DNA from 3 places in the Bacillus tuaregi genome. Region 1 is predicted to be linked to each of the others. Evidence: riboswitches for the same ligand, from Rfam matches in the RefSeq annotation. Region 1 holds a riboswitch; each other region holds the start of a gene.

The links. A riboswitch is a leader RNA that binds a small molecule or an ion and turns the genes downstream of it on or off. The one in region 1 is predicted to bind glycine.
Region 2: linked by a shared signal. The riboswitch ahead of gcvT (glycine cleavage system aminomethyltransferase GcvT) and the one ahead of BQ5321_RS03500 (phosphoglycerate dehydrogenase) in region 1 are both predicted to bind glycine.
Region 3: linked by a shared signal. The riboswitch ahead of BQ5321_RS20705 (amino acid permease) and the one ahead of BQ5321_RS03500 (phosphoglycerate dehydrogenase) in region 1 are both predicted to bind glycine.

The regions. Positions count from the first base shown of each region.
Region 1 covers NZ_LT629731.1:232,244-234,521, reverse strand. The annotation lists gene BQ5321_RS03500 (phosphoglycerate dehydrogenase) at 1-940, opposite strand, end outside; glycine riboswitch at 1,097-1,173, opposite strand; gene BQ5321_RS03495 (nitroreductase family protein) at 1,678-2,278, opposite strand, start outside.
Region 2 covers NZ_LT629731.1:3,174,269-3,176,546, reverse strand. The annotation lists gene BQ5321_RS17645 (DEAD/DEAH box helicase) at 1-538, opposite strand, end outside; glycine riboswitch at 683-773, shown strand; gene gcvT (glycine cleavage system aminomethyltransferase GcvT) at 1,014-2,117, shown strand; gene gcvPA (aminomethyl-transferring glycine dehydrogenase subunit GcvPA) at 2,137-2,278, shown strand, end outside.
Region 3 covers NZ_LT629731.1:3,803,930-3,806,207, reverse strand. The annotation lists gene BQ5321_RS20710 (YitT family protein) at 87-950, opposite strand; glycine riboswitch at 1,242-1,321, shown strand; gene BQ5321_RS20705 (amino acid permease) at 1,461-2,278, shown strand, end outside.

The sequences.
Region 1 (2,278 bases):
GAATAGACGCATTCGGGAAGTTAACAGAGTTGACGATATTTCCTGTTTCTAAATATTCCTTTACTTGATGAGAAGCCATGATGGCACAGTTTTCCTCAGACTCAGTTGTTGAGGCACCAAGGTGTGGAATGCAGACACAGTTCGTCATTTTTAATACTTTATCATTCGGGAAGTCTGTAATGTACTTACCAACCTTACCGCTGACAAGTGCTTCTGCCATATCATCCTCGTTCACTAGCTCACCGCGAGAGAAGTTCAGGATATGAACGCCATCCTTCATTTGCGCGAAGGAATCTTTATTGAACATGCCACCAGTATCTTTCGTAAATGGTACGTGAACCGTAATGTAATCAGCTTTCGCATAAAGCTCCTCAATTTTCATCGCCCGTTTTACATTACGAGAAAGGTTCCAAGCGATATCAACAGAGATGAATGGGTCAAAGCCAATGACATCCATATCAAGACGAAGCGCATCGTTTGCTACACGGGCACCGATCGCACCAAGACCGATAATACCAAGTGTTTTTCCTTTAATTTCTTTACCGACAAACTGCTTCTTTCCTGCTTCGACAAGCTTAGGAACCTCTTCGCCTTTACCTTCTAGGCCTTTTGTCCATTGGATACCGGCAAATAAATTTCGAGAAGACGCCATTAATGTTGTTAAGACTAATTCTTTTACGGCATTTGCATTCGCACCAGGTGTGTTGAATACAACAATTCCTTTTTCCGTATATTCATTCACTGGAATATTATTAACGCCGGCTCCGGCACGCGCAACAGCCTTTACGTTAGCATCCAGCTCCATATTGTGCATGTTAAAGCTTCGTAGAACGATGGCATCCGGATTCGCCGCATCGTTATCGATCTTGTAGTTTTCATTGTTTTTGAAGGTTTCTAATCCGACTTCAGCAATTGCATTTAATGTTTTAATTGTGAACATTTGTTTCTTTTCTCCCCTTTGGTCTTTTTGGTTGTTTTATAAAAAAGGTTAGTTAACTATGAATCTTACTTTTGAATCGTGACAAGATGACTATGAAAAAAGAAGATTGGACTTCTCCAATCTCCTCGCAAAAAGTAAGAATAACAAATAAGGACTTGTTACTCTTCTGTCCTTTTGCCTGAGATCGTGAACCCTTCGGCGCTGCACCATGCAATCTCTCCAGAAGCGGCTCCGGTTATAGAGTGAACCATAACCCTCTTCGCCAGCAAATATTCTCTCTCATATGTTGATATTTGTTGAAAAACTTTTAAAATTTTGTCGAACCATTGTGTAATAATTTTAAATTTTAACAATATTATTGGATTAATTCAAGCTTTAAACTTCTAGAATGTCTAGAAAAATGAATATGCTTTCCAAACATGCAGCTTTATTCGTCTTTTAATAAAAGTCAGAAAATTTACTAATATAATGTTTGAATTATAATTCATTTCAAAAAACATATCAAGTGTTTAAAACTAAGACTTTAACCTAATTTTCTTATGGATAACGCTTACAACGCCATAACATCCACCAACAACTAACACGAACATTATAATTATAAAAAATATTTATGTTCGGAATCAGAGGGACGGTTCTATTGCTTCCTCCAGAACCCAATTAAGTTTTCTATAATTAAAAAGGAACTCACTAGTTGTAAGTTCCTTTTTAAAAAACTATAAAATTGATTTATAAATTGGTTATTCCTGTGGATCCCAGATTGCCCAGTTGTCTGGTCGGCCATGCTGGGTGGCAGATGTCTCTACATCAATAGATGGGTCTGCTTTACCGATAACTACAGCTCCAACAAGAACCGCATTTCCTTCTACATCAAATTCAGTTTTCTCTTCAGGGAATCCCCAGCCGCGCTTATAGTTCTTACCTTCAAGGAATTTGCTTACATCGTATTTAGGGACGCCATATGCATACGTACTTTCACCCTTTGGAGCGACTGCTGATCCATCCAATGTACCAAAGTAATGCGTTTGATAGCCTAAGCTCCATGCCCCCATGCTTAACAATCCGTTTGAATACCCGGTATCAAAGAGGGCAAACGACGTTTGCATGTAATAATCTTTATATTGATCTTTATGGTCGGCTTGGTCTGCAATTTGGTCCGCTAGAATTAAGACCGTAACGGTTCCGTCGGTTGTACAGCCTTCACCCCAATAATCACCGATAATGGTTGCCTGTTCTTTTGGGTCACGAACAGCAATATAGAAATATTCATTCCAGTTGACAGCTGTTTGCCCCTTCATAGCAATATCAAAAATTTTCTCCAGGTCCTCATCACTTGGAGCA
Region 2 (2,278 bases), 2.9 Mb from region 1:
ATTTATGGGCTTCATCAATGATGATAAGGTCATAATCCTGCTCGTAAATAATTTCTCTATGCGGAGAGCGTTTGGCTGTATCAATTGATGAAATCACGACATCACATTGCTCCCAAACATAACTTTTCCGCTGGGCAACAGCAGGAATATAAAATTTACTATTTAATTCCATGGCCCATTGTGAAACTAAGGAGGCCGGAACTAAAATAAGGACTTTTTTAACTAAACCTCTAATCATGTATTCTTTTAATATAAGACCGGCTTCAATAGTTTTCCCAAGACCGACTTCATCAGCTAGGATGGCTTTACCATTCATGTTTTCAACGACCTGCTTTGCGACCTCAAGTTGGTGTGGAAGTGGTGTTAAATGGGATAAATGCTTTGGTGCAAGCAGTCCTTCAAAATCTGGAATGACAGTATGCTTTTCCACCTCAACAGCTAATTTATATAAGTCCCAATTACCCCATGGTCCGTCATGATCCATTCTCGTCATAAATTCATCTTGCCATGAATGATCAAACTCTATTTGCACCGTCATTGTTAACACTCCTCAAAATGGTATTGCTGAAATCAATCCGACATGGTAGTCTATGTATATAATTGAAAGTTTAGAAACTTACTACAGTGAAATAATGTTTAATTATGGATAGTATGACCAAGTAATTTAATTTTATAAATGCGGATGATGATAAGGGGAGAGACTACTGTAAGTAGCGCCGAAGGAGCAAACATGGATTTGTGAATCTCTCAGGCAAAAGAACTCTTATTTGACGCATCTCTGGAGAGTGCTTTTGATAAGCCGCCCACGAGGAAAGCCTTTATTAGGTAAACTTTCAGGTTCCAGGACAGAGACCACCTTATGATCTATAGGGTGGTTTCTGTCCTTTTTTGGTTCAGGTTATGAAATAAGGGTTTTTATGCAGATTTTCGTTAGGGTTAAAAATCTTAATATTTAAAAAGCTATGGATAAGCAGTGGATCGTAAACAGTATTTCAGAGGAAGGAGTAAAAATCATGACTGAATTAAAACGAACACCTCTTTACCGTGTTTATAAGGAATATGGGGCGAAAACTATTGATTTTGGTGGATGGGAGCTCCCAGTTCAGTTTTCTAGTATAAAGGAGGAGCATGAAGCCGTAAGAACAAAGGCTGGGTTATTTGATGTTTCTCATATGGGGGAAATAACCGTTAGAGGTCCTGGAAGTCTGTCGTACCTGCAAAAAATGATGACGAATGACATCAGCAAAATCAAGAATGGTACTGCTCAATATAATGCCATGTGCTATGACAATGGTGGGACAGTGGATGATTTACTTGTTTATAAGCTTGCAGAGGACGATTATTTACTTGTTGTAAATGCGGCAAATACTGAAAAGGATTACAAATGGCTTTTAGAGCATCTAGATGAGGGTGTGGTGCTTGAAAATATTTCACAGCACATGGCCCAATTAGCACTACAAGGACCGCTGGCAGAAAAGATTCTTGAACCATTAGTACCTGATGTTAAATTAACTGAGGTTCGCCCGTTTGGAATTCAAAATCAAGTAGTGGTTGCTGGGAAGCAGGCTACGCTTTCACGAACAGGCTATACTGGTGAAGACGGCTTTGAAATCTATTGTAAGCCTGAGGATGCTGAGGATTTATGGCGAGCAATCTTAATAGCTGGCAGTGAATATGGCATCCGTCCTATTGGTTTGGGTGCCCGTGATACATTACGGTTTGAAGCGAAGCTTGCCTTATATGGTCAAGAGCTTTCCCAGGACATTACTCCGCTTGAAGCCGGAATTGGCTTTGCTGTGAAACTGGATAAAGAAGCAGAATTTATTGGGAAATCCGCCCTGAAGAAGCAAAAGGATTCCGGTCTACCAAGACGAATTGTAGGTATTGAAATGATTGATCGTGGGATACCTCGCCATGGTTATCGTGTTTTTGTTGATGAAAAGGAAATCGGTTTCATAACTACCGGTACGCAATCTCCTACATTAAAGAGAAATATTGGTCTCGCGTTATTACAGACGGAGCAGGCTGTTCTTGGGAACGAAGTATTTGTAGAAATTCGTGGTAAACGCTTAAAAGCGAAGATTGTCAAAACACCTTTCTATAAAAGAGTGCAGTAAAAAACAGGGGGAGAGAATGATGAAGCATCGTTATTTACCGATGACAGAAAAGGATCAAAAAGCAATGTTGGAAGCGATTGGAGCAGCTTCTGTTGATGAATTGTTTAGCGATATTCCTGAACAGGTCCGTTTTAAAGGAGAATATCAGCTGAAAAAGGCAA
Region 3 (2,278 bases), 3.6 Mb from region 1:
GAAAATTTATGGAAGATATTTTTGCATTATAATAATTCTATGATCATACAGACAAAAAAGGTGCCATATTATGGCACCTCTGTTTGTTATTCATATGATTTCTCCATTGTAAAGCCGCGACCTTTCACTTCGTTCACCTGGTTAATAATCATGAAAGCCTGAGGATCAATAGAAAGCACAAGATTATTAAGCTTAGGGAGTTCCCGATTTGACACAATGGTTAGGACAACCAGTCTTTTATCATGACGATAACCCGTTTCGGAATGAATCAATGTGGAGCCTCTATCCAAATGCTGTAAAATACTTTGGTTGATTTCATCGTATTTATCACTGATAATCTTTACCTGCATTCGTGATTTTCCAAATATCAATACCTTATCCAGGATGACTGTATAAATCATTACGAGCAGAATCCCGTATAGAACCTGTTCTTTGTTCGCGAAAAGCATTTGGGACAGTAGTATCAGGGAATCAAATACATACAAGGATACTGAAACTGAGATTCCAAGCTTTTTGTTTAATACAAGCGGGGGAATATCCATACCTCCGGTTGATGCTCCTGCTTTAATGACGATTCCAATACTGACACCGATGATGATGCCTGTATAGATGGCCGAAAGAAGCCGATCATCCGTAATATTCTGCAGCATCGTAATATTTTCAAAAATACCGAGAATAAATGGGAAGTAAAAGGTGCTGATTAAGGTCGTAAGCGCAAATGATCTGCCGAGTATGATGGCTCCCACAATAAACATAGCAATGTTAAAAGCGAGTACAAAAGCGGATACGGGAACCCCAAATTGATGATAGAAAACGAGTGCTAATCCGGCAGTACCTCCTGTAATTAAACCATTTGGAAGAATAAAGGTAGTGACTGCCAACGCATAAAGCGTATTTCCCAAAAGGACTAAAATAATATTTTTTATCCATGTTGAATGTGACTTAATCATATCATGCTGCTCCTCTATACGTTAGAAAACTAAGAATGGTTATATCTGTAAGTAATACTTTAATACAATTAGCTTATGAATAAAAGATTATATTATGAAACAAATATTAATAATATTTGATTGGCGGATGAATGTTATTTTTAAGGATATTATGAGTTTTTTGTGAAATAAATCAAAAATTCTACAGATGTTATTGACAAATTCACATATACTGATAAAATTTCTAATTATTGTACAATAACGAATGTAATATATAAGCAGGCTATGATTGCTATGGGTAGTACTATGGCATGAGCGGCTTCTGGAGAGATCGCAATGATATGCGACGCCGAAGGGTTCACAATCTCAGGCAAAAGGACAGAAGAGTAATAAATAAACTTTTATTTGTTATTCTGACGTGTAAAGAGATTGGGAAGCTACCAATCTCTTTTTTTGCTTTCCTTTTGTTCATATCTTCACATGGAGAAAACTGTTGCCATTAATCAAGAATAATAGTTGGAGGAATGTAACGTGGAAAAGCAGGAATTAAAAAGGGGACTGAAAAATCGACATGTACAGCTTATTGCCATTGGCGGTACGATTGGTACAGGTTTATTTTTAGGTTCCGGTAGGGCCATACAATTAGCAGGCCCATCTATCATATTGGCTTATTTAATCGTAGGAATTGCCTTGTTTTTTGTTATGAGGGCATTAGGGGAACTGCTTTTATCAGATGCAGGGTATCAATCATTTACCGACTTTGCCGCTGATTATATTGGACCATGGGCAGGCTATGTAACTGGTTGGACCTATTGGTTTTGTTGGATTATGACAGCAATGGCAGATATCATCGCAGTAGGGTTATATGTACAGTATTGGTTCGATATTCCGCAATGGATGCCGGCATTAGGCTGTTTAATCCTATTATTAGGACTGAATTTATTAACTGTTAAGCTATTTGGAGAGCTAGAATTTTGGTTTGCCATTATTAAGGTAATTACGATTCTTGCATTAATTCTTATCGGAGTCATCTTGCTATTCGTTGGATTTCAAACGGAAACAGGAACTGTTTCAGCTAAAAATTTATGGGAATTTGGCGGTCTATTTCCAAATGGGATTTCAGGTTTCCTTCTATCATTTCAAATGGTTGTATTTGCTTTCGTTGGTGTTGAACTAGTTGGTGTATCCGCTGCTGAAACGTCAGATCCGAAGAAAAATATCCCATCTGCCATCAATAAAATTCCATTGAGAATTCTGTTTTTCTATATAGGAGCACTTATTATTATATTAAGTATTAATCCATGGGAACAATTGAATGCTTCGAGCAGCCCTTTTGTACAGGTGTTTAG